Linked DNA regions of Hahella sp. HNIBRBA332. The protein of the gene in region 2 binds, or shares a complex with, the protein of the main gene of each other region. Links are inferred from orthologs where the notes say so. Each region holds a gene or a part of one and is shown on either strand. Other genes may lie near its edges.

Region 1 (15,348 bases), 3.6 Mb from region 2 along the record:
CGGGTGACAGTGCTCCAATGGCTTTTGTCGAGCTGGTGGACCGTCCGGTAGTTGAAGCCGAAGGCGACAACGAAGAGTAAGATCTTCTCGGATATTAAAAAGCCGCTTTTAGCGGCTTTTTTTATGCGAAAATGAAGGCTAGGCCTTTTCTTAGATAAAGGAGCTTCGATTGGTCGCTGCTCCCGTATCATTCTCTGCAGCTAGCTTTCCAGAATACGTTTCAAGAAATGAGCAGTGTGAGACATCTCATTGTCTTTAACGCTTTCTGGCGCGCCTTCGGCGATAATTAATCCGCCCCGGCTTCCTCCTTCTGGGCCAAGATCGATGATCCAATCCGCTGTTTTAATAACATCAAGGTTGTGCTCAATTACAACAATGGTGTTACCGTGGTCGCGCAGGCGATGCAGTACTTTAAGTAGCTGATCAATGTCATAGAAATGCAGGCCTGTTGTAGGTTCGTCGAGAATATATAAGGTCTTGCCTGTATCCCTCTTGGAGAGTTCCCGTGAAAGCTTGACGCGTTGGGCTTCGCCTCCCGATAACGTCACGGCGCTTTGACCGAGGCGGATATAAGAGAGGCCAACATCAATCAATGTCTGCAGCTTTTTGGCAATTGCTGGAATCGCGTCGAAGAATTCCCGGGCATCTTCAACTGTCATCTCTAACACGTCATGTATTGATTTGCCTTTGTAGGTGACTTCTAGAGTTTCACGATTATAGCGTTTACCTTTGCACACATCGCAGGGGACATAGAGGTCGGGCAGAAAGTGCATTTCTACTTTGATGACTCCGTCACCCTGACAGGCTTCACAGCGTCCCCCACGTACGTTAAAGCTGAACCTTCCCGGTTTATAGCCGCGAGATCTTGCTTCTTGAGTCGCTGCGAAAAGCTCTCTTATTGGTGTGAATATGCCTGTATAGGTCGCAGGGTTGGATCTTGGAGTACGTCCTATTGGGCTTTGGTCGATATCAATAACTTTATCGAAATGATCCAAGCCTTCAATTGATTCATAGGGCTCGGCGGTGAGAGTGGTCGCCATGTTGAGCTTGGTGGCGGCGATTGGATAGAGCGTACTATTGATCAGCGTGGACTTACCTGATCCTGACACCCCGGTGATACATGTAAACAGTCCTACAGGGACTTTTAGCGTGACGGACTGCAGGTTGTTCCCGGTAGCCCCGGTAATAATGAGCTGTTTGTCTGGATCCGGCTGGACTCTTTGTTCCGGTACAGCAATGCATCGCGTTCCTTTCAGATATTGGCCGGTGATGGATTTATCACTATCCATAACTTGTTCGGGAGAACCTTGAGCGACTATTTCTCCGCCGTGGACTCCGGCGCCAGGCCCAATATCTACGACATAGTCCGCCATACGGATGGCGTCTTCATCATGCTCAACCACGATGACGGTGTTACCAAGGTCCCGTAGGTGCGTCAATGTGGCCAATAGGCGGTCATTGTCTCGCTGGTGCAGACCGATGGACGGCTCATCAAGCACATACATGACGCCAACGAGTCCTGCGCCTATCTGACTGGCTAATCTGATGCGCTGGGCCTCTCCTCCGGAAAGAGTCTCTGCGCTGCGATCCAGCGTCAGATAATCTAATCCGACGTTAACGAGAAATTGTAGACGTAGCTGGATTTCTTTAACGATCTTCGCCGCAATCTCACCTTTACGGCCAGGCAGAGACAAATGATGAAAGAAGCTGGATGCATCGCCGATGGCCATGCTAGATGTGTCCGGCAGGCTCTTATTGTCGATAAACACATGACGAGAAGAGCGTTTTAGTCGGCTGCCGTGGCAATCCGGGCAAGACTTCTGGGTGAGGAACTTGGACAGCTCGTCTCGCACCATTTGCGAGTCTGTTTCTCGGTAACGACGTTCAATATTGGGCAATATGCCTTCGAATGGGTGCTCTCTGAAGACAATGTCTCCGCGGCTATTCACATATTTGAATTTGATATCGGTGCGCCCGCTGCCTTTTAGTAGCGCATTTTGGAAAGATTCAGGAAGCGCTTCAAAAGGTGTTTCAATGTCGACGTCATAGTGGTCTGCAAGGCTGGTCAGCATTTGAAAGTAGAACACGCTGCGCCTGTCCCATCCTTTGATAGCGCCTTCAGCCAATGTCAGTTCTGGACGCTCTACAAGCTTCTCTGGATCGAAATACTGTTTTACGCCAAGTCCGTCACAGCTTGGACAGGCGCCGGCTGGATTATTAAAGGAGAAAACTCTTGGTTCCAGTTCGCTGACACTGTATCCACATTCAGGACAGGCGAATAGTGCTGAAAAGATCAGTTCTTCGCCGTCTCCGTCCATTGGCGCGGCGATGACGACGCCTTCAGCCAACTCAATGCAGGTTTCGATAGACTCGGCCAATCGGGTCTGAATATCTGCTCGTATCTTGAGCCGATCGACGACAACCTCAATGGTGTGTTTACGCTTCTTATCTAATTGGGGAATGTCGTCGAGGTCAGTTACGATGCCATCAATACGCGCGCGAATGAAGCCTTGCGCACGCAGCCCCTCAATCACATGCAGATGCTCGCCTTTGCGGTTGCGTATCACCGGCGCCAACAGCATCCACTTGCTGTCCTGAGGCAACTCAAGGATTCGGTCGACCATCTGACTGACCGTTTGGGCTTCGAGAACGATGTCGTGATCAGGGCAGCGAGGCTCTCCAGCGCGTGCGAACAACAGGCGCAGGTAATCATAGATTTCTGTAATGGTGCCGACAGTAGAGCGCGGGTTATGAGAGGTGGACTTCTGCTCGATGGAAATAGCGGGTGAAAGGCCCTCTATATGGTCAACGTCCGGCTTCTCCATCATGGACAGGAACTGTCTGGCGTAAGTGGACAGCGATTCCACATAGCGCCGCTGTCCCTCCGCGTAAAGCGTATCAAAAGCCAGGGATGACTTGCCTGAGCCTGATAGCCCGGTAATGACGATGAGCTTGTCTCTCGGCAAGTCCAGGTCGACATTCTTAAGATTGTGAGTTCGGGCTCCGCGGACTTGGATCGTGTCCATAAAATACTTTTCACCTCCGGAATTTACAGCCGGTCATTATATAAGTACGGAAACAGGATGGGCAAAGCGACAGCGAATCGATTAATAAGTGGCTGGTCAAATGCTACAATGTGCGCTTTTTGATGGACTGGTACGGTAGTTAAATGCAAAAGACGCAGAGGTTTATGCCCCAGGAGCGCCGCGCTGTCTCGGCGCTGGCTTCGTTATACGCCATGCGAATGCTTGGGCTGTTTATGGTGCTGCCGGTTTTCATGGTGTTGGGCAGAGAGCTTGAGGGCGCAACCCCAGCGCTACTGGGTCTCGCCATAGGCGTCTATGGCTTGAGCCAGGCTGTCATGCAGGTGCCTTTTGGGGCGTTGTCTGATCGTTTTGGTCGAAAGAAGCTGATCTTGATCGGTTTGGGGTTATTCTGCCTTGGCAGTGTCGTGGCTGCATTAAGCGATCATATCTATGGCGTTATATTTGGTCGTCTGTTGCAAGGAGCGGGAGCTATCGCCAGTGTATTGATGGCGCTGCTCAGTGATTTGACGCAGGAAGAGAATCGCACCAAGGCCATGGCGACCGTGGGAATGACGATTGGGCTGTCATTTGCGTTGGCGCTGGTTTTAGGACCACTGATTTCGGGCTTTGCGGGATTATCTGGACTGTTTTGGGCGACGGCGTGTATGGCGTTGTCAGGAGTGGTTTTGTTGTATAAAGTGCCGACCCCGTTACAGCAGCGGCGTAACCTGGAAACGATAGTTCTTGGCTCCGCCTTGCGGGATGCCTTTCAGCATAAAGAGCTGATGCGCCTGAATTGGGGGATATTCTCGCTCCATATGATATTGACGGCGATGTTCGTCGCAATGCCGGTTACATTGGCGGATAAATTTAATATGGCCGCGGATCGACATGGCTGGTTTTATCTGGCGGTGATGGGCGGGGCTTTTGTATTCATGATTCCGCTGATCATCATCGGTGAGAAGAAGCGGCTTTTGCGGCAGGTTTTCATTGGAGCGGTCTGGTTATTGGCGGCCGCACTCATGATTGTAATGAAAGCGGGGAACGACTTTATCGGGTTTACCCTGGCTGTATTCGGCTTTTTCTTGGCTTTCAACTTCTTGGAAGCGACTTTGCCCTCTTTGGTCAGCAAGGTGGCGCCTGCGGGAATGCGGGGAACAGCGATGGGGGTGTACTCCAGCTCGCAGTTCTTCGGCGCCTTTCTAGGGGGCGTCCTAGGTGGACTGGCCTACCAGAAGTTTGGTTTGATGGGGGTGTATGGTCTTTGTACAGTGATGGCGGTAGTATGGGGCGGAGTGTCCCTGTTCATGCCTGATCCTCCCTATACAGCGAGTTATGTGCTGTCGCTGCAACCGTTTAATGTGGACGCAGCGGATAAGATAGCGCAGGAACTGACGCAAATTCATGGTGTTGAAGACGTCACTCTGGTGATTGAAGAACACTTGGCGTATTTAAAGATTGATAGACAGCGCTTTGATGAGAAAGCGCTGGTAAATTACCCTCTCACCGCCCAGGTTGAGGGATAACGTTTGGAGAGCGATATGGCGCGTGGTGTAAATAAAGTAATTCTAATTGGTAATTTGGGTAGCGATCCGGAAACACGTTATACCCCCTCCGGCAGCGCGATTTCCAACCTGAGGTTGGCGACTGACGAGAGTTATAAAGACAAGCAGACGGGACAACTGGTGCCCCGTACGGAATGGCATCGGGTTGTGCTGTTCGGCAAGTTGGCGGAGATCGCCGCACAGTACTTGAAAAAAGGCTCCAAAGTATATATTGAAGGTCGCCTGCAAACGCGCAAATGGCAGGACCAGTCTGGACAGGATCGTTACAGCACAGAAATTGTTGTAGACATGCAAGGCCAGATGCAGATGCTCGACAGTCGCAGTGGCGGCGGTGGTATGGATAACTCGCAAGGTTACAACGACGGCTGGCAGCAATCCGCTCCTTCCGGCGATAACTATGGTGGCGCTCCAGCTGCTGCGCCTGCGGGTAATTATGGCGGCGCTCCTTCGAACAATTACGGCGGCGCCCCCAACAATAACTATGGCGCGTCCAGCGGCGGTTATTCCGCCCCGAATCAGGCGCAACAACGCCCGCAACAGCCTCAGCAACCAAAACCGCCCATGCCAGAGCCTATGGACGACTTTGACGACGATATTCCCTTCTGAACCGGAAGCTAAAGAATATTTAAGATATAGAGCTGTGACAGCCTGACTTGAAAGCCCCATTATTTTGGGGCTTTTTTGTTTTTGCGTCTGGGTGAGGAGAATCAGGGCCATGAAAATCGCAGTATTATTCGGCGGCACGAGCGAGGAGCGGGACGTCTCAATCGCCAGCGCCGCGCAAATTATTCCGACGCTGCGTAGTCTGGGGCATGAAGTGTTTTCTGTGGATACCGCCACTGGGCAGTTATCTGCAGCGGAGGAGGTGCGACTACTGCAAGCCGGTGTGGCTCCAGAGCCTCCGTCTACTTCAGTTATCGCCGATGTGCGCGGGCGAGCCATTGCTTTGTCTGCGGAGGCTTTCAATATCCGTGACGTTGATGTCGTTTTTCTAGCGTTGCATGGCGGCGCCGGAGAAGACGGGCGGATTCAGGCGATGCTAAATCTTGCAGGCCTGGCGTATACCGGCAGCAATCATATTGCGAGCGCGGCGGCTATGGACAAGGACCTGAGTAAGCGCTTATTTCGGGCCGCGGGCGTACCCACGCCGGATTGGCTGATGGCGCCGGCAAGCAGCGATGAGGTCGCGAAGAAATTAGGTTGGCCTGTGGTGGTCAAACCCAGCAAGCAAGGCTCCACCGTCGGTTTAAGTGTAGTGCGTGAAGAAGCTGAACTGGCGGGGGCGATAGCGCTTGCAAGTGAATACGACGATGAAGTCATGATTGAAAAGTTCGTTCCCGGACGAGAATTCACGGTTGGGATATTGGAGGGGAAAGCATTGCCGGTTGGCGAAATTATCGCGCCTAACGAGATCTTCGATTACCAAGCCAAGTATCAGGTGGGCGGCGCCCGTGAAATATTCCCTGCGGATATTTCCGAGGCTGACGCCGTCGTCATGCAGGAAATTGCATTGCGGGCTCATGCGGCGCTGAAGCTGGGCGTGTACAGCCGGATCGACTTTCGTATGGAAGATAACGGCGCTCTGTGGTGCCTGGAAGGGAATTCGTTGCCGGGGATGACAGCGAGCAGTCTATTGCCGCAAGCGGCGAGGGCCGCCGGAATTGAGTTTCCTGAACTTCTGGAGCGAATCTGCCGCGGCGCTGTGACCTGATGTCTAGCAGGTGGCCGAATATGAGCCGCTGAACAGGGGCTGTGGCGAATTCAGAGGAGGGCGTGCGGCCAAATCCATCGTTATATTGTGCCATAATGCTGAAGACAGGCCGTCAAGGCGTGACGGCCTTATTAGAAAAATTAACGGCAAAAAACAAGGGAGTAGGATATGACTACAATTTTGGATATTGCAAAAAAGGACTTTGAGACCGGCACGGAATATCAAGTGGAATTGATCACCAAGGAAGGCTCAAAAAATGGTAAGCCTTCGCCATGTCTGGAAGTATGGGAAAGAGCGCGAGGGACGCGTACGATTCTGGGTAGAGTCTTTCAGATTGATATGGAAGAAGCGCTTTATCATGCCTCCAAAAATGGCGCTGAAGAAGTCCTCATCGGTAAACGCGGTAAAGATGACGACGCTTTTTCAGAAGGTAAGATTGTGCTCGAAGGCGGCGCCCCCGCGAAACTGATGTTGGCGCTGAAAGTCACATCTTCACCTACCCCGGAAGTGAAAGAAGCAGCTTATCCCTGGTAAGTCAGCTCGCGTCCTCAAGGCGAAGCGGTGTAGTCTGACGCTTCGCTACCCCCTGTAAATCTCCCCTACCTCTGATGTGACTGAATCCAATGCAAATCCACCAACTCACTGGATTCCGCCAATAAATCTCCCTCATGAGAATACAGTTGAATCATGAAAGGGCGACCCGCCAGTACATCCTGAGCAGTTTTCACATCGGTGTGATAGCCATCGTTATTGGCTTTATCGGCTAGCGCGGTAATGAGGATGGCGCGCTCATTTTCCCAGTCGAAGCCCGCCAACGTTTTCAACTGCTCACGAAAAATCTGACCGTCGCTTTGCGCCGCGACCAATACCGCATACTCAATTGGGAATGCTTCCCCGTAACAAGTATGAATGTCTTGCCGCAGACTGGTGATTCGGTACTCGCAAGAGGATGCGTCGTAAAAGCGGACAGGTTGATAGTACGTGGCGCAACCCAGAATGCTGGCGTTCAAGGCGATGGCCAGCGCCAGCTTTATTATGCTTCTCATATTGTCTTTCCTTGGTGTGGTTTAAGGCCTCCTGTCGCATCGTTGTTGCTGTGCGACAGGTATGCTTTTTATTGGCTATTTTAGCGTTGCATATCTTTATAAAAGAAGACTGTGACTCACTCGCTGCAACATACCCTGATGAATTTATTGCTGTTTGTTGGAATATGGTTACAGCCGGCGCTACACCCCCCGTTTTTACAAACCGTTTCTTTTTTGATCAGTTTCATCCTTATATGATGCCCTCGCCAAATGTCCGTGTTCAGGTAGTTGCGGGCGATGGATTGCATGTTTGCCGGTCAGTCCGGCGCTGAAGTTATGGGATGAACTATGTTGTTGCGAACTTATCAGTGGTCTGTCGCTCTGATGCGGTCAGGCGTCATGGCGGCCAGATTATTATTAGCGGCTCTATTTTTGACTCTATGTGCTTGTGGCGGCGGTGGCGGAGGAAGTACAGGTAGCGGCGCCGACTCAAATGGGGAGATTGTGGATACCCAAACCGATCCCACGGCCAGCATAGATTCAGATAACCCGGAGCCAACAGGCAGTGTGGATAGTGATGCCGGTCAGGACGACATCATCGACGATCCTGGTGAGCCTGAGTCACCTAAAACCTACGAACTTGCCGGTATCTATTGCAGCTGTGGTCCGACTACCAGCACCACCTCCTCGGTGTTTAATAATATCGATGAAGCGGCTTATCTGGATGGCGTATTGGTGCGCATTCCCTGGGCGGAAATGGAGCCATCTCCCGGCGTCTATGATTGGACATTGCTGGACCAGCAGTTGGCCAAAGCCAAGGCGCAGGGGTTGCATGTCACCTTCGCGCTGTTGAATGGATATGCTGCGCCGGCCTGGCTGGAATCCGAAGGCGCGGACATGCTGGATTACATCTTTCGCAGGGACATTCCCCGGCGTCTGCCGATTCCCTGGGATGAAACCTATCTGCATTACCTGACAAAATTTATTGCGGCCTTGGGCGCTCGCTATAGCGGCGAGGAGGCATTGCAATTGGTGCATATGACCAACTCCACTACCAATGGCTTTGAAATGCAGTACTTTTTTGACGCTCAGGCGGAAGCGGACTTCTATGCGAAAGGATACAGCGAGTCTGCGTTAGTAAGCTCTTGGAAGCGAATTCTGGATGCATACAGCCAAGCTTTTGACGACACTCGTCTGGATCTGGATGTGCATCCGGTATTGGGTTCGCCGACTGTGGCGGAGCAGGTTGTCGCCTATGGGCAGGCCTCCATTGGCGCGCGCTTTGGCGTATTTGCGGCTTGGTGGAGTCGTCGCAATGCGGAGGTTGCGTACCCGGAAATGTATAGCCTGCTGTTGTCCGGCGCTGCGTCCAGCTTTGCCGGCGTGCAATTGGTCGGCACGGCCTCAACCCGGGCTTATAACGAAATTACCCGGGAAGACTTGATCGACGCCATCAAGTTCGCGCTGCAATCGGGCATTTACTATATCGAAGTCTGGAATCAGGACTTATTGAATACGGATATATCGCCTCAAATGGGCGGCTTTCACACCAGTGTGAACAATGCGGTCAAGTAAGCGGCGAACCCGGAGGCTCTGCCTCCGGGACCTGTATTGGAATTAGCTGGGAACGGCGTTCAGGGTACGGGTGTGAGCGCTTTCCGGCAGCAATATTTTCAGCGGCGGCATGGCGTCTATCTTGGCGGCGACATCGCCGTAAATCAGCTGCAGTCCTTCAATGATGCGTGAAGGCTGGTCCACCCAGGAGGAATTGCGACGCTTTAGTTCGAACGGCTCCTCGCACTGGAAAAACTCCAGCACTTTGTCGATAGTCGAACCCAGGCTCTCGTACTTAATCAAAATAGTCGGGTGTTTGGGGGACAGATTACTGACCCAGTTATCAAACTGGCGCTCGATATTGAACTCATCCACGCCTCTTTCCAAATACTCTTCCAGCGTCATGCCGCGCAGCGAACGCGCCGGAGTAGGGCTGTTCACGTTCATGGCTTTCGCGTGCATGTCCTGATAATTGCGGCGAAACAATGAGAGCACAGCGTCGTAAGGATTGCCGAACATGTAACCGAGTCGAATATCGACTTCATCGTCATACACGGCGGGCGTATAGGCGTGTTCGCGGATGGTTTTATCGGAGATGGAGCCGATATGGCGCGCCAGAGCAGTGGAGCCGACGCCGCCCATTGAGCACATGGCGCAGCGCACGGCGGCCTTTTTACGGAACAGTTTCACTCGGGAGAGGAGTTGCGGTATGTCCAACATAATCGTGTCCTTGTCAGTGGTTGTGAGTTCCAGTTCAGGCGGCGGTTTCGCCGAATATCGCGTCTTCCACGATACCGCAGATAATGTGTCCGATCATGATGTGGCATTCCTGAATTCTTGGCGTATGCATGGAGGGAACGTTGATGACGTGCTCCGCCAGGTCCTGCACTTTGCCGCCGGAACCAGCGAAGGCGGCGGTGATCAGGTCCATTTCCTTGGCGCTTTCCAGGGCGACCAGAATATTCTTGGAATTACCGGACGTAGTGATGCCGATGAACAGGTCGCCGGGTTTGGCGTTGGCCTCCACCTGGCGTGCGAAAACCCGTTCGTAGCCGTAATCATTGCCGATGGCCGTCAGCATGGAGGTATCTGTCGTCACCGCCAGCGCCGGCAGACCGGGACGATCGAATTCAAAGCGGCTGACGAATTCCGCCGCGATATGCTGCGCGTCCGCCGCGCTGCCGCCATTTCCCGCCAGGATAACCTTGTTGCCCCTTTTATAAACCTCCACGCAGACCTGACCCAGACGGAGCACTTTCTCCATCAGCGCCTCGTCTGCGAGCAGGCGTTGTTTGACTGCAATCGAATCTCTGATGCGTTCTTTTACATAGTCCATGTCAATGTTCATTGGTCATCCTCCTGGTTGTCCGGGCTCAATCACTGAGCGCGGAAAGGGTTGCTTCCCGCTGTGGAAAGAACTGCTCTGTGTGGGCGCATAAAAAGTCGTAGTCTTCGGGTATGCCGATATCGATAAACGGACCGGCTTTGGTGTAGGCGTATAAACCTCCGCCCACCAGCGCCGGAAAGGCGGTTTGTTCGAAGGAAAACGCGCCTTGTTGGGGACAATGTTTATGTAAGAACTCGGCGCTGAGGAAATAGACGCCGGCGTTGATCAGGCCAGGGCCGGCATTCGGCTTTTTCTCCTCAATCATAATCACTTTGCCGCTGTGCTTGTGTACGGTGAGCTTACCGTAGCGAGAGCAGTCGGGTTGCAGCGCGGCCAGCATGCCGTTGGTGAACTCACTGCGATAGACGGAGGAAATAAAGTCCTGTAAGTCGGTGTGACAGAAGCTGTCTCCATTGAGCACCAGATAGTAAGGCGCAGGATGTTGCTCCGCCGCCATACGAATCGCGCCGCCGGTGCCCATGGGCGCTTCCTCGATCACGAACTTCAGGCGCTGGGTGGCGCGGGGGTGTTCTTCGAAATGGCGGACGATGTGCTCGCTTTTATAGCCGAGAGACAGCACGATATCCTGGATATTCTGGCGCTCCAGCTGATCCAGCAGCAGCTCCAAAAATGGGCGATCAGCCACCGGCGCCATGGGTTTGGGCAGATCTGCAACCCGCGAGCGCAGCCGGGCGCCTTTACCGCCGGCAAGAATGATGCAACGTACATGCGTTGCTCTAGCTTCCATGTTCATTTCATTCCCCTTGTTTATTTCTGCCATAAAAAGAGTCTGGCGTCGTAACTCTCGTCCACCACGCGCATGCTGCGCTGGACGAATTGCAAGGTGTCCGCGTCGATGACCAGCGTCATCGCATTCCAGGGGGAGGCCACCAACCAGACCCGATTATTCTGGTTCAGTACGTCCTGTAGCTCCCTGTCGCTGCGCAGCACCACCGTGCCCAGGAATTTGTCCCGATAGAAGGGCGAGTCCAGGTTACGGTCGTAGACGATCTTGCGATCGGTAATGGTTTGCAGGAAATAATCCGGCGTAATGCCGGAATACAGCTTGGTTGGCATCGGCGCCATGCTGATGACTTTATCGCCTTCGCGATAGCCCTGTTTCAATGTGGCGGACACCTTGCGGTAATCCACGCCGGCGAAACCGTCCCGGTAATCCGAGCGAAATCCCAGATGTCCCAGGTTGCCGATGCTATAGAAATGGATCAGATTGGAGTTCATCGACATCACCGCCATCAATAAGAGCGCTGCAAGATTGAAACTGGCGATCGCCGTCGCTGCGGGGGCTTTCACCCGGGCGGTGAGGCGCGTTACGTCTTTTATCAGAAACGTCAAAATGGCGCCGACGCTGATAATGAAAAACGGGTAGATAAAAAACACATAGTGGGCGTTGTAAAACAGCAAAAAGTTGCTGAGACACAGAAGCGTAATAAGGAACACCAGATAATAAAAACGCAGTGTCGGACGCTTCCACGCGTAGTAAACGCCGAGAAGATATACGGCTCCGGTGATGAGATGCGTTTCCATGCCAAAGAAATTGATGAAGTAAAACCCCGGCTCCCAACTGTCTTTCAGAAAACCTAACTGCGGCAGACTGACATCGCCTTTGCCGGAGCCCAGCATCAGGTGCGGCTGTTGCAGCGCCACCCGGCGCACGCCTTGTGCGACCAGGGTTAAAATCACTAGCAGATACATTACCCAGAGATTGCGTTGGAAGATCCAGGTCAGATTGTCCCGTTTGAATATAAGCACGATGACGGCCATGACTGGGAGCAGGAACCCAGAGCCTTCCCAGCTCAGATAGGTCACGGTGAACAGCGCCCAGACTAATAACGCGAAACGCAAACGAACCCGTTCCTGCTGTAACAGATGGTAGACCGCCGTGGCGGTGAGCAAAGTGAAGAACTGCGTCTGCGCCGGGTGAAATGCGTTCTGCGACCAGTAAATGGACCAGGTTGAAAGGCTGTATAAGAGCCCGGCGATAATCGCCGCCGCCAAGCCAAATCGGCGCAGGCTGATCCAGAAAATCAGACCCAATACGCCAGTGGAGAATAGCAGCGCCGGCAGACGTAGGGTGAACTCGGAAAAGCCGCCCAACTTGACCGATAGCGCTAAAAAGTAAGGCACCAGTTCGTAAGTGGCCAGCGGTACTTCCATGGTGCTGACGTAGATATAGGGATAGCCCTTATCCAACACACCTTCTACAAAACTGGCGATAGTGGCTTCATCAATGGTAAGCGCGCGCGCCTCCAGGCCGCCTACGCGCAAACTGAAAGAGAGAGCAATCAGCGCGGTGGCGATCAGCATGATCACCGGAAAGGAATTAGCCTTGGCGCGCATTAGCGGCCATTTCATCCATTGCGACCCGGCGCGGCTGTTCATAGGCTTTCCTCCAGGATTCTAGAGGGAGCGCCCGCGGCGCCAGTATAAGCGGCGGCGCCGTTAATGTGACTGGTTGCAAAGCGTGCTGAGCGCAACTGCAGGGCGCACAAGGCCTGCCCCAGAAGCGCAGCGCCGAACAGCGCGGTGACCACGCCTAAATTAAACAGGCTGTTAGTAAGCAGACGCGCGTCCAGGGCGAGGGCGCACAGCAAGGCGCCGCTGCAGGTGACGGAGGTGAGTAACAGGTTTATCGCTGTGACAAGGCGGGGCAAACTTCCCAGCGCCAACAACAGAGCTGTGCTGGTGAGAATGTTGAGCAACAGCCAGATTGCGCACCATTTCAGCGCGCGCAGGATCAATTCGGGGTAACGGGTTTGCCGCATAACCTCCAGGCTGGGGTCTTCGAAACGGATCAGCGCGCTTTCTGCTGACTCCGTCGATATCTGGCGGATGTGCGGCGTATAGGCTGGGCTCTCATAGTTCGCCGGCGCATCCGTAGCGCTGACTGGGCTGACGCGCCAGTCTATGCCGGGAAAGCTGATGAAGCGATCGTCGCCGGTCTGCACGATCGCCTGTAACCCCATTCCCAGCGCCGGGTCGCAATCCGCGAACACCTCAATTTGATTGACAGGCGCAGTACGCAGGGGCTGGAACACATTGATGACTTTGATTTGCGGGTAGTCGCTGGCGTAGTCGCCCAGGCGGCGTTGATTGACGTTAACCTTGAAGGCGCCGTTGCATTGCGCCATCAACCAGGCGTTTTGCAGCGCGGTGCGGGAGAAGGGCAAGGTCAGCACAAAACGGGCTTCCGACGCTTTGTCGCCGGCGCCGCTGCGCCAGATCGGCTGCAGCGCGCTGGTGCGGCTCCACAGAAAATAGCCGTAATCCACATTGCCGCTGATGGCGGGCGGTTTTAGCTCGCTGGCTAAATGCGGCGCCCGCCAGTCCGCGTCATAAAAACCGTATTGATACCAAATCCGGGCGTCGGCGCCGCCATTGGCGGGGGTAAAGGACGCTTTCCAGGCGTTGTCGCTGACTAGCCGCTGTTCTTGCCCCTGGCTGTCTTGCACGCGCAGGGAAAGTATCATCGCCGGCGCGCCGCCGAGGGTGGACTTTTCCACCCGAACGGCGATGACGTTTTTACCGGGGCGTAGGTATGACTCCACCGCGCCCAGCCAGATTGGCTCAGACGTGGCGGCGGATTTCACCGCGATTTCCACGCCATTGATATAGAGTTTGTAATTCTCCGTTCCCGCGAGCTTCAAGAAGGCTTTGTAGGGCGCGGCGCGCACGATGAATATTTTGCGGAAATAGCTGACGGCGCGGGCGTCTGGCGCGGTGATCCACTGGGCTCCGTCCCAATTCAAGCGCACGCCTTGCCGGTTCTTCAGCTCCAGTGCGTAGGTGGTCATCAGTCCCAGCAACAGGGAGAACGCCAGCAACGCCGGAAAGATTTTGCGGCTCGCCTGCAGTCCCTGTCGCGCGCTTCGCCACAGCATGGTCATGACCCACTCAGCCCGCGCACAGCGCGCAGATTGCGCACGCTGTCCGCATCAATGGAAAGCTGGAACGACTGCCGCGCCTGATCTACTTTACCCATCATCATCAGGCATTCTCCCTGGGTCGCCAGCAGGTCGGCGCGCAGGCTGGAGCCTTGAATTCGTTCGAGCGAAGCGGAAACGCTGGACAGGCAGCTTTCCGGCACGCCCTGGCGGATATAGGCGAGACTGGCCATCGCCCGCAGGGTGTCGCTTTCAGGATAGACCCTCAGCATTTCCTGCAACGCCAGCAAGGCCTCATCCCATTGTTCGTGACGGTAGTTACGACTGATGACCCGGTCAGTCAGGATGGTGAGACGGCGTTTGGTATGGTGCGCCACATAAGGAAAGAACTCATCTTCGCGGCGGTGTTGCAGGGCCGTATGCAGCGTGTCCAGCGCTTCCTGGCGCTTGCCTGCGGTTTCCAACTGCGCCGATTGATAGAGCGCGGCGGCGGGGTTTTCCGGTTTGAACACTATGGCGTTCAATTGTGAGAAAAGCCGGCTGGCCTGCTCGGAGTAAGTCAGCAGGGGATCGAGCTTGAAAGCGATGACCATGGCGCCAAATGCGGACGCCGGATTACCCTCAGTCAGACGCCACTGCGCGTCCTGCCTGTATTTCGCCGCCTGCATGGGCGCATAGAGCGTCAACGCCAGCGGGGTGGCCAGTATGAGCAGCGCAATGGGATAGAAGCGCAGGCGCGCCTTGGACAACGTCATCATGAAGAGAATGGCCGCGGCGCCAGTGGATATATACCAACCCCATTCCAGACACAGAAAGGCCAGCTCCAGGCGGCCGCCCAATGAATCAAAGTTGGCGGTGTCGGGCAGGGCGATGGCCTGGCCCTTATTCGGCGTGAAGAAGGAATTGAAGAAACGCTTCAGCGTGCGATAGTCCTCAATATTGTCGGCGTAGGTTGGCAAGGTATGGAGGTCGAGGGCGACGAGGTAACCGGGAACGCACACCAGGAACGCCAGGGCGAAGGCGGCGCTCGTCAAAGCGAGATTCGGTTTATTGAAATGGACGCTGATCGCCAGCAAAGGCGCGGCGATCAAAAGTAATAAGACGGGGCCCAGCATATCGGGATGCGACAGCGCCATGGACGCGGCGTACTGGACGCCTGACTCGCCGCCGGCGAAGGG
Region 2 (15,240 bases):
GCGGCGGAAGTGGCGCAGCGGGAAACCGGCGCGGTCGTGTTCGAGGCGGTGGATATTATTCGCGCGATCGGCGTCATTGTGCTGATCATCTGGTTCCTGATTCGCTTCGTCAAAGGCGCGGAAGAGATTCTGGTGTCGCCGGACAAGATGAAGCAGCCCATGGACAAGACCACCATGTCGGCGATCAGTAAACTGCTGCGCGCATCCATCATTATTACCGGCGTGCTGGTGATTATGCAGACCCTGGGATACAGCGTGTCCGGCGTACTGGCGTTCGGCGGCATCGGCGGCATCGCTGTAGGTTTTGCGGCCAAGGACTTGCTGGCGAACTTTTTCGGCGGTTTGATGATCTATCTGGACCGTCCGTTCTCTGTGGGAGACTGGATCCGTTCGCCGGACAAGAACATCGAGGGCACCGTTGAGCAGATCGGTTGGCGTCTGACTTGTATTCGCACCTTCGACAAGCGCCCGTTATATGTGCCCAATTCCACCTTCACTACGATCTCGGTGGAGAACCCTTCCCGAATGACTCACCGCCGTATCTACGAGACTATCGGCGTTCGCTATGATGATTTCAAACAAGTGCCGGTGATTGTGGAACAGGTTAAAACCATGTTGGCGGAGCACGATGAAATAGATGAAACCCAGACCATGATTGTCAATTTCAATGCCTTTGCGGCGTCGTCTCTGGACTTTTTTATCTACACCTTCACCAAGACCACCAACTGGATCAAGTACCATGAGGTCAAGCAGGATGTGCTGATCAAAGTGATGGATATTATTCAGCAGAACGGCGCGGAAGTGGCGTTTCCAACGCAAACGGTGCATTTGCCGGACCAACTGAAAGTGTTGAAAGAAGCAGAAAGTTTACAAGATCGGAGAGAATGACATGTACGCCATTATTGGAGGCACTGGACTGACTGAGTTGGACGGTCTGGAAATCAAGGGGCAGGACAAGATCGATACGCCCTGGGGGGCTCCCTCGGCGGATATCGTACGCGCGCAGTTGCAAGGGAAAGAGGTGCTGTTTTTGGCGCGTCATGGCAATCCGCACCGAATACCTCCTCACGAAGTGAATTACCGCGCCAATATTTGGGCGCTGAAAGAAGCGGGGGCCAAAGGCATTCTGGCGGTGAACGCCGTGGGAGGCATTCATCCGGATATGGGGGCGACCCATGTGTGTATTCCTGATCAGGTGATCGATTACACCTATGGGCGCGAGCATACTTATTTTCAGGGCGATATCGACCATGTCACCCATATTGATTTCAGCTACCCCTATGATGAAGCGCTGCGCAAGCTGATTTGTGAAAAGGCGACGGCTTTGGGCGTCAAGCACAGTAACTTTGGCGTTTACGGCGCTACACAGGGGCCTCGTCTGGAGACGGTGGCGGAAATCCGTCGCATGAAGCAGGATGGCTGCGACATCGTAGGTATGACGGGAATGCCGGAAGCGGCGTTGGCGCGCGAGCTGGATGTCCCTTATGCCTGTATTTCCCTGGTCGTTAATCCGGCGGCGGGCGTTAGCGAAAATATCATCACCATGGAAGAAATCCATGAGGCGATTGATCAGGGGATGGGGTATGTGAAGCAGCTGCTTGCGGCGCTGGTTGCAGAGAGCTGACCTTCAGCGTTGTGCGTTATACATACTGATCTTTGAATGAAAAAAAGCGGGGAAATTACCCCGCTTTTTTATTGGATGCTCAAAGCCGTCTAACTTGTGTGTGTTATATCAGTCTTCCGTTGGACTATCGGTTTCGCTTTCTTCTGGCTCTTTCTCGTCCTCGCCAGCCAGGTTGCCTTCTGCGGTGTCGACGGAAGTCTGGATGCGCACATTACGGACCGGGATAATTTTCACTAGTACGCCTACGACAGGATGATCCAGATAGTGGACCTCGCCGCTACGCATGCGGCGTGATTGTCGGTTGCGGTAGCGGGCGACAGGCTCAAGTCCTCTGAAGGCCTCTTCCATGAACGGCTCCTCGCTGTCGGGAGCGGTGACCTTTGCTTCCGGCGCGTTTTGCGGCATTGGCGTGAGCGCATTGGCGGCGCCCGTTTGCTCGGGGAAGGGGGTAAACATGTCATCCATAGCGCCGCCTGGCTGTTTTTGCCTCCACTCCACCAGGGATAAATCAATCGTAGTGTGCAGGTAGCGAGTGCGTGACAGGCTCACCACGCCTTCTATGCTATAGCCTTGACCCAATCTTTCCGTATCAAAAATGCGCACGGGCGTATCTTGGTTGTACGCGAGATTCGAGACCCAGGATTTATGCCAGACAACCTGATAACCAGAGCGACGGTCAAGGTTGTTGGCGATCCACTTTAACAATGTCTGGTTTGCGCCGAGCGCCTGTTTCTGCAGACTGCTCAGCGGTGTGAAATCCACCAGAAGCGGCGCTTCGGGATTGTAATCGACGGGATAGTATTCAAAGTTTTCTTCCCCTTCCGGCACGGGGGTTTTGAACATGATGAGGTCAATTTGATAAAGCCCTGCATAGGCGCGAAGGCTGGAAGACATAAGCCCAAGAAACAGCGTGAGAAAGAGTGCAATGCTTCGCGCTGAAAAAGGGCAAAGTTGAGGTGTTCGGCAAAATAGCATTTATTTGGACAACTTCTTTTGTTTTGTGATTGGAAGGCGTGCGCCAGGGAATAAAAGCTAGGGCGGGTTGATGGCGCCAATTGGGAAGTGGCCATCCATCAACAAACCCTCACAAAGTATACTACATTTCCCTGGCGCCGGGGCCGCCCGGCAGGGTTATGCGCGGGCGGGGGCGAAGGATTTCAGAAGTTTTTCCACGAATTGCATACGGTCTTCCTTGTCCTCCAGTGAGCGAGTGACGCGTAACTTGGAGCCTCCGTCCAATTTATAGTGCCTGGGTTCACGCTGGATGAGATTGACCAGTTTGATCGGTTCGATGGTGGTCTTCGCGTTGAATTCGATCACGCCGCCCCTGGCGCCGATATCAATTCGAGCGATGCCCAGCCTGTCGGCGGTCAATTTCAGGCGAGTCTGGCGGAACAGATTTTTGGTTGCGTCAGGCAAGAGGCCAAAGCGGTCAATCATCTCAATTTGCAGAGACTGCAATGCGTCCTCATCCTTGGCGCTGGCGACGCGTTTATACAGGATCAGACGGTTATGGACATCCGGCAGATAGTCGTCGGGAATCAGTGCGGGCAAACGCAGATTGACTTCACAACCTTGATCGAGAGGTTGGGTCAGATCCAGCTCTTTGCCTTCACGCATGGCTTTGACTGCGGCATCCAATAATTGCAGATAAAGAGTGAAACCGATGTTCTGAATGTGTCCGCTTTGCTCTTCGCCAAGCAATTCCCCTGCGCCGCGAATTTCCAGGTCGTGGGTGGCCAGGGTGAATCCGGCGCCGAGATCCTGTGCGCTGCTGATGGCGTCCAGCCTTTTCTTTGCGTCTTCAGTGAGATTGCGCGGCGGAGGGGTTAGCATATAGGCGTATGCCTGGTGGTGAGAGCGACCAACCCGGCCTCGCAGTTGGTGCAACTGCGCCAGGCCGAACTTATCCGCGCGCTCAATGATAATAGTGTTGGCGGAGGGGATGTCGATACCGGTTTCAATGATGGTGGTGCACATCAGCACATTGAAGCGCTTATGGTAAAAATCCGACATGACCTTTTCCAGTTCACGCTCCCGCATCTGGCCATGGGCGACAGCTACGCGCGCGTCCGGAACCATCTCCTGTAATTCCGCTGCGGCCTTATTGATGGTGTTAACTTCGTTGTGAAGAAAGAACACCTGGCCGCCCCTCAGTATTTCCCGCAGCACGGCTTCTTTAATAATGCTGTTGCTGTGCTCCTGTACAAAAGTTTTGACGGACAGGCGCTTCTCCGGCGGTGTGGCGATAATCGACAAGTCGCGGACGCCCTGGAAGGACAGGTTCAGGGTGCGTGGTATTGGTGTGGCGGTCAGTGTGAGTATATCGATATTGGCGCGCAGAGATTTAACCTTCTCTTTTTGTTGCACGCCGAAACGATGCTCTTCGTCGATGATCAGTAAGCCGAGATTTTTAAACTGGATGTCTTTTTGCAGCAGTTTATGGGTGCCGACAAGAATGTCGACTTTGCCTTCTGACAGCTTGTCTTTGACTTTCTCTATATCGCTGGCGCTGCGAAAACGAGAGATCAGTTCGATATTGATCGCAGTGTCTGCAAAACGATCCTGGAAGGACTGAAAATGCTGCTGCGCAAGCAGTGTGGTCGGCGTAAGTATCGCCACCTGCCGTCCTGCATGAGCGGCGAGAAAAGCGGCGCGCATGGCGACTTCTGTTTTGCCGAAGCCCACGTCGCCGCAGACCAGTCGGTCCATGGGGCGTGGTTTCATCATATCCTGCAAGACTGCGTTGATCGTTGTGGCCTGATCTGGCGTCTCCTCAAACGGGAAAGAGGCGGAAAAAGCGCGGTAATGCTCGTCTGGAGGCGGGCAGGCGTAACCTTTGTGCAGTTCGCGCTTGGCGTAAATCTCCAATAGCTCCGCTGCGCTGTCTTTGATTTTCTCTGCTGCTTGGCGCTTAGCGGCGGACCAGCGATCCGTACCGAGTTTATTAATCGGCGCCAGATTGTCGTCAAGACCTGCGTAACGAGATATCAGATGCAGGGAGGAGACTGGTACATAGAGCTTGGCTTCGTTGGCGTATTCCAGCACCAGAAACTCCTGCTTTTGGCCGTCCACTTCGAGCGACTGCAGGCCTTTATAGCGGCCGATGCCATGATCGATATGCACGACCGGCGCATTAAGCTTCAGCTCGGTCAAATTCTGAATAATGTTTTCCGGGCTTTCCTGCGTGCGCTTGCGTCGCCTCCGCTGCAGAACTCTGCCCTCATACAGGTCGGCTTCCGCTACGACCAGAATCCGGTTTTCGTTATCGGCGAAACCTTTCGCCAGCTCCGCCACCGTAATATTCCACGGGGCGTCGGAATTCAGGCACTCTTCCCAGGATTCCAGCAGATTGAGCGGTCTGCCGTGCTCCTTAAATGTATCCATCAGCGCCTGTTGGCGTCCGGCGGATTCGGCGCACAAGACAACCTTGTAACCGCTGTCCTGCTGGGCGCAGTCAACAGCCTGCAGCGGGTTTTCCTTCTTGGCGTCCAGGGCCAGGTGAGGAAGGGGAGAGAACGGTTTGTCCGTTTCTTCGGACTTGGCGCTGAATTGCGCGCGTGGGAACTGCTTCAGTCCCTCAAACAACTCCTCAACTCGCAGATAGATATCCGCCGGCGGCAAAATGGGGCGCTGAATGTCGTGGCGCAAATCCTCGTAACGCTGCTCAAGATCTTTCCAGAAATGCAGCGCTTTTTCGTGCAGCCCGTCATAAAGGGCGAAACAGGCGTCCTTTGCGACATAATCCAGCAGGCTCGCGGTCTCGGTGAAAAACAGAGTGAGATAATACTCCAGTCCGGGCGTAGCGATGCAGCGGCTTATGTCTTGCAGCAAAGGGCTGTTGCGCGATGCGCCAGGAAACTTCTCGTAGAAGTTGTCTTTGAACAGTTGGATGGACGCGTCGTTAAGTGGAAATTCGTGCGCGGGCAGCAGACTGATTTCATTTACCTGTCCTGCGGAGCGCTGAGTCTCTGGATCAAACTGGCGCAGGGTTTCGACTTCTTCGTCAAACAAGTCGATACGATAGGGCGCTTTGGAGCCCATAGGGAATATGTCGAAGATCGATCCTCTGACGGCAAACTCCCCGTGCTCGTAAACTGTATCTACACAGCGGTAACCCGCCTGCTCCAGCTCGGATCTATAACTGTCTATCCTGAGCGGCTGCCCTTTGCGCAGGAACAAGGTGGAGCGCTGGACAAATTCTTTCGGCGCCAGGCGCACCATGATGGTGCTGAGCGGAACGATAAGCAGGCCGCTGTCGCAAGTCGGTAGTTTGTGCAGGGTCTGAATACGCTGGGAAATAATGTCCTGGTGAGGCGAAAAAGTATCGTAAGGAAGGGTTTCCCAGTCCGGCAAAGTCAAAATTGGGGGTGTGTTTTCATTTTTTTTCGCATCCCCTAAAAAAAATTTTACTGCTGATTCGAGCTGATCCGCCGAAGGCATATCTGGTGTTATTACCACCAACAGGCGTTTTTGCTCTTTGAGCGCCTGCGCCAGAATGTAAGCGTCTGACTGTCCGACTGCTTGAGGCCAGTACTTGATAGTCGTTGAATTTGAAGGAAGTTGGCGCCGCTCTGTCAACTCTATATCTCCACCTTAAAGTCAAGGGGCATTCTACAATTGTTTCGTAAAATCACAACCAAACCCCGGAAACGTGATAGCCAGTCCACTTGTGTAAGAGTCCTGAAACGCCTTGGAATGCGTTAAAAATCAAGGAGCCTAAATTGCTTCGGATGTTTTGAAAAGGGATAATGAGCGCCCGATTTGCGCAGACGAGAGGTGCATAAAAGTGAGTCAAGAAAAATTGGATGCTTGTTTTGGGGAATGGAAGGAACGCGAAACCGTCGCCGAAGCGATGATTCCCCTTATCGGAAGACTGTACAGAAAATATAACGTCATCACATCCATATATGGTCGCCCAATCATCAACCGTTCAGTGATCGGCCTGTTAAAGGCGCATCGCTTTGTGCGTCAGGTGGCTGAACATGAACTGTCCGTGCACAATACTTATCCTATATTAAAGTTGCTGGACGAACTGGAACTTGGGCACGCTCACGTAGATATCGGCAAGCTCGCCATTAAATACGAAAAAATAAAAGACACGGTTGCGCTGGAAGATTTTGTGCGCAGCGAGCTGGACGAAGTGGTTGGGAAAGGCGCCGTCGAAGGAAGTATGGGGACTTCCGGAGAAAGCAAAGATGTCGTGTTGTTCGGTTTCGGACGTATCGGACGTTTGCTGGCGAGAATTCTTATTGAGAAAGCCGGCGGCGGCGCGAACCTGCGCTTGCGCGCAATTGTCGTGCGCAAAGGCAATGCAGATAATGATCTGGAAAAACGCGCCAGCCTGCTACGTCGCGATTCCGTACACGGCTCCTTCCAGGGCACGATCACCGTGGACGAGAAAGAATCCGCAATTATCGCTAATGGCAACTACGTTCAGGTTATCTACGCGAATAGCCCGGATGCAGTGGATTACACCCAGTACGGCATTGATAACGCGATTGTTATCGATAATACAGGGGTATGGCGCGATGAAGCCGGCCTGTCCCGCCATCTGGAATGTAAAGGCGTTAAGGGTGTGTTGTTGACTGCGCCGGGCAAAGGCTCGATCAAGAACATCGTATATGGCATCAACAACCATCTGATCACTGCGGAAGATCGCATTCTTTCCGCGGCCTCCTGTACGACCAACGCCATTACCCCGGTGCTTAAAGCGCTGAATGACGAGTACGGCATCAAAGATGGTCACGTGGAAACCGTTCATTCCTATACCAACGACCAGAACCTGATCGATAACTACCACAAAGGCAGCCGCCGCGGACGCAGCGCCCCTCTGAACATGGTTATCACGGAAACCGGCGCAGCCAAGGCTGTCGCCAAAGCGTTGCCTGAGCTGGCTGGCAAGTTGACTGGTAATGCGATCCGCGTGCCGACACCAAACGTGTCGCTGGCTATCCTTAACCTTAATCTGGGTCGCGATACTTCCGTAGAAGAACTGAACGGCTATCTCCGTGATGTGTCTCTGCACTCTGATTTGCAGAAGCAGATTGACTTCGTCAATTCGCCGGAAGTGGTGTCCACTGACTTTGTCGGCTCCCGTCGCGCAGGCGTTGTCGACGCGCAGGCGACCATCGTCAACGGTAATCGCGCCGTGCTGTATGTTTGGTACGATAACGAAGCAGGATACAGCGCGCAGGTGGTTCGCGTCGTGAACCAAATGGCGGGCGTTACCTATACGGTCTATCCTAAAACAATGGGGTAAAAGAGCCATTGTCGGATCGACCCTGAAAGGTTGACCAACTGGTTAAAAAGGCGGGCCATGGGTGTCCGCCTTTTTTGTCGATGTGGAAATATTGAGCGGTCGAATTGGGTGTTCTAATACTAAAGTCTAGGTGTGCTGGTAGGCTGTATATCCTGGTAAATGCGCCTGAATAATTGTAATCAGATGGTAATAAACCTTAGCGGAGCCCCTGAATGACTGAATTCACTGAAAAAATAGGGGATTGGCCGTAGAAGCTCGCCCAGCGTAGTAGAAAATCCGGATTTGCGTCACTATAATTATGGCGTTTTTTGGTCGGCCATCCTGTGCATCCCTCCAACAAGGGCAATCCTAAACTCCAATCACAAGAGCGCATTCGTGGTGGCTGTAAATCAATTTATTCTGATGATTAGGCGGGGCTAGATGATCAAGATCAAGAAAGGCTTGGATCTTCCGATAGCCGGAGCGCCTGCACAAGTCATTGAAGACGGTAAGCCTGTAAAACAGGTTGCTTTAATCGGATTTGACTACAATGGCATGAAACCTACCATGGAAGTAAAGGTAGGCGATCGTGTCAAGTGCGGCCAGCTTCTATTTACTGATAAAAAGACGGAAGGCGTCCGTTACACTTCGCCAGCGAGCGGCGTCGTGTCGGCGGTTAACCGAGGCGAGCGTAGGGTGTTTCAGTCGGTGGTTATCGACGTTGAAGGGGATGAGTATGAGCAGTTCGCTCAGTACAGCCCTGAGGAATTGCTCAATCTGTCTCGCGAACAGGTTGTCGAGAACCTGATCGCTTCCGGAGACTGGACTGCGTTGAGAACGCGTCCGTACAGCAAGGCTCCTGCCATTGACGCTGAGCCTCATTCCATCTTCGTGACGGCGATGGACTCCCACCCACTGAGCGCCGATCCGGCGGTCATTATTAATGAAGCCAAGACCGACTTTAAAAACGGTCTGATTGTTCTGGGTAAATTGACTCGTGGCAAAGTCTTCGTATGCGCCCGCGCTGGCGTCAGTTACGATCTGCCCAGCAGCTCTAACGCTGTACAAGAGCAGTTTGACGGCCCACATCCCGCCGGTTTGGCTGGCACCCATATCCATTACCTTGATCCTGTGAGCGCGTCCAAAGTTGTTTGGACGATAGGTTATCAGGACGTAATCGCTATTGGTCGCCTGTTCACATCCGGACGTAAGTCTGTGGAGAGAGTGGTCGCGTTAGCGGGCCCTATGGTCAATAAACCTCGTCTGTTGCGCACCCGTGCGGGGGCGTCTCTGACCCAATTGACAGACGGTGAATTGAAATCATCCGAGGTGCGTCTGATTTCCGGTTCCGTTCTTGGCGGCCGCAATGCCAAAGGCAGCGTAGCTTTCCTGGGGCGTTACGCCAATCAGGTATCCTGCCTTGAAGAAGGCTACAAGCGTGAATTCATGGGCTGGTTGTCGCCGGGTTCCAATAAGTTCTCCTTATTAAATATTTATCTTTCCAAGCTCAACCCGGGCAAATTGTTCAACTTCACCACCACCACGAACGGCAGCGAGCGGGCCATGGTCCCCGTTGGTTCGTATGAGAGGGTGATGCCGTTGGACATTCTTCCAACACAACTACTGCGCTCACTGATTGTCGGCGACACAGAAATGGCGCAAAAGCTGGGTTGTCTGGAGCTGGATGAAGAAGACCTTTCCCTCTGCACCTTTGTGTGTCCGGGTAAATATGAATACGGTCCTATTCTTCGCGATAGCCTCACTCGCATTGAGAAAGAGGGTTGATGCATGGGAATGAGAGAATTTCTTGACAAAATTGAGCCGCAATTTGAAAAAGGCGGCAAGTATGAGAAGTGGTACGCGCTTTACGAAGCCGTCGACACCATCTTCTATACACCTTCCAAAGTGACCAGCGCCAATACGCATGTGCGTGACGGCGTTGATTTGAAGCGCATCATGATTACGGTGTGGTTCTGTGTATTCCCAGCCATGTTCTTCGGCATGTACAACGTGGGTTACCAGTCTAACACCTATCTCGCCGCTAATGGTTTGACCATGGATATGGACTGGCATGGCGCAATTATCGCCATGCTGGCTGGCAATAATCCCGCCAGCATTTGGGATAACTTCATTTATGGCGCGGTTTACTTTCTGCCTATTTATGCCGTTACGTTCGTTGTCGGCGGCTTTTGGGAAGTGTTGTTCGCAACGATCAGAAAGCACGAAGTGAATGAAGGTTTCTTTGTTACTTCTATTCTCTTTGCTTTGATCTGCCCGCCAACAATCCCTCTTTGGCAGGTGGCCTTGGGTATCAGTTTTGGGGTGGTGATCGGTAAGGAAGTCTTTGGCGGCACGGGTAAAAACTTCTTGAACCCGGCGTTGACTGGTCGGGCGTTTCTGTATTTCGCATACCCTGCTCAGATTTCCGGCGATGCTGTTTGGACCGCCGTTGACGGCTTCAGTGGCGCAACGCCTCTGAGCGTAGCAGCTTCCGGTGGATTGAATGCGTTGTCTACCAACATTTCCTGGATGGATGCGTTCCTTGGCTTCCAGCAGGGCAGTGTGGGTGAAACTTCAACCCTGGCTATTCTGTTGGGCGGCGCTGTGCTGTTGATCATGGGTATTGCGTCCTGGCGTATCGTCGCTGGCGTTTTTCTTGGGATGGCGGCGACAGCTACTTTGTTGAACGTTATCGGCTCTGACACCAATCCGATGTTCCAAGTGCCTGCACACTGGCATTTCGTGTTGGGCGGCTTTGCGTTCGGTATGATGTTTATGGCGACGGATCCCGTGTCCGCATCCATGACTAATACTGGCAAGTGGGCGTTCGGCATATTGGTTGGCCTGATGACAGTCTTGATTCGCGTTGTTAACCCGGCGTTCCCTGAAGGCATCATGTTGGCTATTCTTTTCGCCAACCTGTTTGCGCCGTTTATCGATCATCTGGTGATTCAGGCCAATATCAAACGGAGGCTGGCGCGTGTCTAAGTCAAACGATTCTATTCAAAAGACGGTCATCGTCGCGCTTGCGTTATGTATCGTCTGCTCAATCTTCGTATCTGCTTCAGTTGTACTGTTGAAGCCTATACAGGTTCAAAATAAAACGTTGAACCTGAAGGAAAATATTCTGCGTGCTGCAGGAATGTTAAGCGCGACTCCCTCTAAGAAAGAGGTGGAGGAGAAGTTTGCGCAGATTACTCCTAAGATCGTCGACCTGGATACCGGCAAATATGTCGAGCCCAAAGACATCGGTTTTGAGAGTGTGGATGCGTTCGATCAGAAGAAATCCTCACAAAACCCTGACCTTTCCAAAGCGTTGTCTTCAGGCGAGGATTTGGCTGGAATAAAGCGTCGCGAGCGCTACGCGAAAGTATATCTGGTTAAAGAGGGAGACAAACTGACCCGGGTGATTTTACCTGTTAAAGGGTATGGTCTCTGGTCCACTCTTTATGGCTTCCTTGCTCTGAAGGCTGATGGCGACAGTGTGGTCGGACTCGGTTTCTATGAGCACGGAGAGACGCCAGGATTGGGGGGGGAAGTTGATAACCCCAATTGGAAATCACAATGGCCTGGCAAAGAGGTATATGACGAAAACTTTGACGTTGCCGTACGACTTGTCAAAGGAGGGGTGAATCCTTCGGCGTCTGACGCTAAGTACTCTGTAGACGCGTTGTCCGGCGCCAGTCTCACCAGCCGTGGCGTAGAGAATCTGCTTCATTACTGGCTGAGCGAGAGCGGGTTTAAAACGTATTTGGAAAGGGTAAGATCCGGGGAGGCAGGAAATGTCTGAAGTAACGCCGAAGAAGGTTCTTCTGGAGCCAATTTTCTCCAACAACCCGATTGCCTTGCAGATCCTTGGGATTTGTTCGGCGCTGGCGGTGACGACCAGTCTGCAGCTGTCGCTGGTTATGGCTATTGCTGTGTCATTGGTAACCGCTTTTTCCAGCTTTTTTATCGCCATGATCCGTTCGCATATTCCAAGCAATATTCGAATTATCGTGCAAATGACGATTATCGCCTCTCTGGTAATAGTGGTTGACCAGGTGTTGAAAGCCTATGCATATGAAATCAGTAAGCAGCTTTCCGTCTTTGTTGGTTTGATTATCACTAACTGTATTGTAATGGGGCGCGCTGAAGCGTTCGCTATGCAAAACAGTCCGGTGTTGAGCTTCTTTGATGGGATTGGCAATGGCGCAGGGTATGGTGCGATTCTGTTGATAGTCGCCACAGTTCGGGAATTGTTCGGAGCAGGTAAGCTGTTTGGAGCGGAAATTCTGCCGACGGTGGCGAATGGTGGGTGGTATCAGCCCAATGGCTTGCTATTACTGCCTCCAAGCGCGTTCTTCATCATTGGCCTGATCATCTGGGGCTTGCGCTCCTGGAAGAAAGATCAGGTGGAAGCGCCGGAGTACAAATTATCCGCGCATAAAGTTAAGGAGGCGTTTTAAGCATGTTTGAACATTACCTGAGCCTCCTTATCAAGGCGGTATTCGTTGAAAACATGGCCTTGGCCTTCTTCCTGGGAATGTGTACGTTCCTGGCTTTGTCCAAGAAGATGGAAGCGGCTATTGGTCTGGGTATTGCGGTTGTCGTCGTACTGGCTGTGACTGTGCCTGTTAACAACGCCATTTATAATGGCCTGTTACGCGAAGGCGCATTGAGCTGGGCGGGGTTGCCTAATGTTGACCTGAGTTTCCTTGGGTTGCTGACATATATCGGTGTTATCGCCGCTATCGTACAGATATTGGAAATGGTGCTGGATAAGTTCTTCCCCGCGCTTTATAACGCGTTGGGTGTGTTTCTCCCGCTGATTACCGTTAACTGTGCGATCATGGGCGCCTCCCTGTTCATGGTTGAGCGTGATTACACATTCGGAGAGAGTCTGGTGTACGGTTTCGGCGCTGGACTGGGCTGGGCGTTGGCGATCATCGCTTTGGCCGGTATTAGAGAGAAGCTGAAATACAGTGACGTTCCTGAAGGTCTGCGTGGTCTGGGCATCACCTTCATCACCGTAGGTCTGATGTCGCTTGGTTTTATGTCTTTCTCAGGCATCTCTCTGTAATCGGTCCGAACAGGTGAAGGTTAATTACAAATGAACACTGAAATCATATTGGGCGTAGTCATGTTCACCGCCATAGTGCTATCACTGGTGGCGGTGATCCTGGCGGCGCGCGCAAGACTGGTCAGCTCGGGCGACGTCACCATTGAGGTGAACGGCGATCCCAATCACACAATCAAAACGCCAGCCGGCGGCAAGTTGCTGCAAACATTGGCTGGAGAGGGCGTATTCTTGTCCTCCGCCTGCGGTGGCGGCGGCAGCTGCGCACAGTGTAAGTGTAAAGTTTTCGATGGCGGCGGCTCCATGTTGCCGACGGAGAGAGCGCACTTTACACGTCGTGAAGAGAAAGAAGGCTGGCGCTTGTCCTGTCAGGTTGCTGTAAAGCAGGACATGAAAATCGAAGTGCCGGAAGAAGTCTTCGGCGTTAAGAAATGGGAGTGCGAGGTGGTGTCTAACCATAACGTCGCCACTTTCATCAAAGAGCTGGTATTGAAATTGCCGGACGGTGAGGTTGTTGACTTCCGCGCTGGCGGTTACGTTCAGCTTGAGACGCCAGCCTACGACGTGACGTTCGATAAGTTTGATATCGAAGAGCGCTTCCGCGAAGACTGGGATAAGCACAACCTGTGGCGTTTCCGTTCCGTCGTGAAAGAGCCGGTAATTCGCGCATACTCTATGGCGAACTATCCAGAAGAACGCGGCGTACTGAAGTTCAATATCCGTATTGCGACGCCTCCTCCAGGCACCAACTTCCCACCTGGACAAATGTCCTCATGGGTATTCTCGTTGAAGCCTGGCGATAAGGTAACTGTATACGGGCCCTTTGGTGAGTTCTTTGCTAAAGAGACTGACGCTGAAATGGTGTTCGTTGGCGGCGGCGCCGGTATGGCTCCAATGCGCGCGCACATCTTCGATCAGCTGAAGCGCCTTAAGACCAGCCGTAAAATGTCTTTCTGGTATGGCGCTCGTAGCCGTCGTGAAATGTTCTACGTGGACGACTTTGACGGACTGGCTGCGGAGAATGATAACTTCCAATGGCATGTGGCCCTTTCCGATCCGCTGCCTGATGACAACTGGACGGGCTACAAAGGGTTCATTCACAACGTGTTGTATGAAAACTACCTGAGAGACCATCCAGCGCCAGAGGACTGTGAGTTCTACATGTGCGGACCGCCCATGATGAACGCGGCAGTTATCAAAATGCTGAAAGATCTAGGTGTTGAGGACGAGAATATTCTACTAGACGACTTTGGTGGTTAGTATTATTTCTGCGTTCTTCAAAATCAGAAAGCCCGCCAGTGCTTTACTGCTTTCCAGCAGTCTCGCATTGGCGGGCTGCTTTCATTCTGGCCCGGAATTGCACTCTTCTGAGGGCAAGATCATGGGTACGACCTATCATGTTAAGTGGGCTTCTGATTCGAGTAAGTCGGAGCAGGAACTGGCGCAGGGCGTATTGGCGCAATTGCAGCTGGTTGATCGCCTGATGTCGACTTACAAGCCTGAGTCGGAATTAAGCCGTTTTAATCAGTCTGAGCCCGGAAGCTGGTTTGATTTCTCGCCTGAAACATTTGAAGTATTTCAAATTGCCCAGGGCGTAAGCGATATCAGTGGCGGCGCTTTTGATATCACTGTGGGCAAGCTGGTGAATCTTTGGGGCTTTGGTCCTGATCTTCGCCCGATTAAGATACCGGATGACGCCACGCTTTCCAGCGAGTTGTCCAAAGTCGGCTACCAACATCTCAAATACCAGGCGGATGGCGATAAAGTCCTCAAAGAGACAGCGATGTACGTTGATCTCTCCGCTGTCGCCAAAGGATATTCCGTTGACCTGGCGGCTAAATACCTGGAATCGCAGGGCGTCACTGACTATCTGGTTGAGGTTGGTGGGGAAGTCATGCTGAGCGGCCATAAACCAGACGGGCAGCCTTGGCGGATCGCCATAGAGTCGCCGGTAGTAGGCGAAAGACGGGCTCAGGACGTGTTGGAATTGGATAGAGGCGCGGTAGCCACCTCTGGAGACTATCGTAATTACTTCGAAGAAGACGGCGTGCGCTACTCCCATACCATTGACCCCCGCACTGGCAGGCCGATTGGCCATAACCTTGCCTCAGTAACGGTCATCGACGATACGGTGGCGCGCGCGGATGCTTTGGCGACGTCCTTTATGGTGATGGGGCCGGAACAAGGTATGGAGGTGGCGGTCAAAAACGATATCGCCGTGTTGTTTATTGTCCGGCGGGACGGTAAGTTTGTAGAAGAAACGTCTCCCGCGTTTTTGCAACGAATCAAACGATTGGAGGAGTAGAGCGATGTATG

What was found.
Region 1: the proteins of mfd (region 2) and uvrA are in contact, whole or in part, in a crystal structure (PDB 4DFC), measured with the Escherichia coli proteins. The link is inferred for Hahella sp. HNIBRBA332 from one-to-one orthologs.

The regions. Positions count from the first base shown.
Region 1 is NZ_CP132203.1:6,569,742-6,585,089, forward strand. The notes cover bases 1-3,381. They hold uvrA (excinuclease ABC subunit UvrA), read right to left. Parts: upstream 3,027-3,381; coding sequence 201-3,026; downstream 1-200. Other genes in these bases: rplQ (50S ribosomal protein L17), read left to right, coding at 1-80; O5O45_RS29305 (MFS transporter), read left to right, coding at 3,170-3,381. In the rest of the region: more of O5O45_RS29305, read left to right, coding at 3,382-4,552; ssb (single-stranded DNA-binding protein), read left to right, coding at 4,568-5,197; O5O45_RS29315 (D-alanine--D-alanine ligase family protein), read left to right, coding at 5,307-6,302; O5O45_RS29320 (hypothetical protein), read left to right, coding at 6,471-6,836; O5O45_RS29325 (hypothetical protein), read right to left, coding at 6,902-7,348; O5O45_RS29330 (beta-galactosidase), read left to right, coding at 7,832-8,902; O5O45_RS29335 (hypothetical protein), read right to left, coding at 8,945-9,601; O5O45_RS29340 (D-sedoheptulose-7-phosphate isomerase), read right to left, coding at 9,636-10,229; O5O45_RS29345 (nucleotidyltransferase family protein), read right to left, coding at 10,255-11,016; O5O45_RS29350 (glycosyltransferase family 39 protein), read right to left, coding at 11,037-12,668; O5O45_RS29355 (hypothetical protein), read right to left, coding at 12,665-14,167; O5O45_RS29360 (tetratricopeptide repeat protein), read right to left, coding at 14,170-15,348. UniProt on the Escherichia coli protein: The UvrABC repair system catalyzes the recognition and processing of DNA lesions. UvrA is an ATPase and a DNA-binding protein. A damage recognition complex composed of 2 UvrA and 2 UvrB subunits scans DNA for abnormalities.
Region 2 is NZ_CP132203.1:2,997,977-3,013,216, reverse strand. The notes cover bases 2,556-6,559. They hold mfd (transcription-repair coupling factor), read right to left. Parts: upstream 6,206-6,559; coding sequence 2,756-6,205; downstream 2,556-2,755. Other genes in these bases: O5O45_RS13330 (glyceraldehyde-3-phosphate dehydrogenase), read left to right, coding at 6,414-6,559; O5O45_RS13340 (peptidoglycan binding protein CsiV), read right to left, coding at 2,556-2,599. Outside these bases: O5O45_RS13350 (mechanosensitive ion channel family protein), read left to right, coding at 1-888; O5O45_RS13345 (S-methyl-5'-thioinosine phosphorylase), read left to right, coding at 890-1,624; more of O5O45_RS13340, read right to left, coding at 1,733-2,555; more of O5O45_RS13330, read left to right, coding at 6,560-7,886; O5O45_RS13325 (Na(+)-translocating NADH-quinone reductase subunit A), read left to right, coding at 8,307-9,650; O5O45_RS13320 (NADH:ubiquinone reductase (Na(+)-transporting) subunit B), read left to right, coding at 9,654-10,853; O5O45_RS13315 (Na(+)-translocating NADH-quinone reductase subunit C), read left to right, coding at 10,846-11,655; O5O45_RS13310 (NADH:ubiquinone reductase (Na(+)-transporting) subunit D), read left to right, coding at 11,648-12,313; nqrE (NADH:ubiquinone reductase (Na(+)-transporting) subunit E), read left to right, coding at 12,316-12,927; nqrF (NADH:ubiquinone reductase (Na(+)-transporting) subunit F), read left to right, coding at 12,958-14,184; O5O45_RS13295 (FAD:protein FMN transferase), read left to right, coding at 14,177-15,229; (Na+)-NQR maturation NqrM, read left to right, coding at 15,234-15,240. UniProt on the Escherichia coli protein: Couples transcription and DNA repair by recognizing RNA polymerase (RNAP) stalled at DNA lesions. Mediates ATP-dependent release of RNAP and its truncated transcript from the DNA, and recruitment of nucleotide excision repair machinery to the damaged site.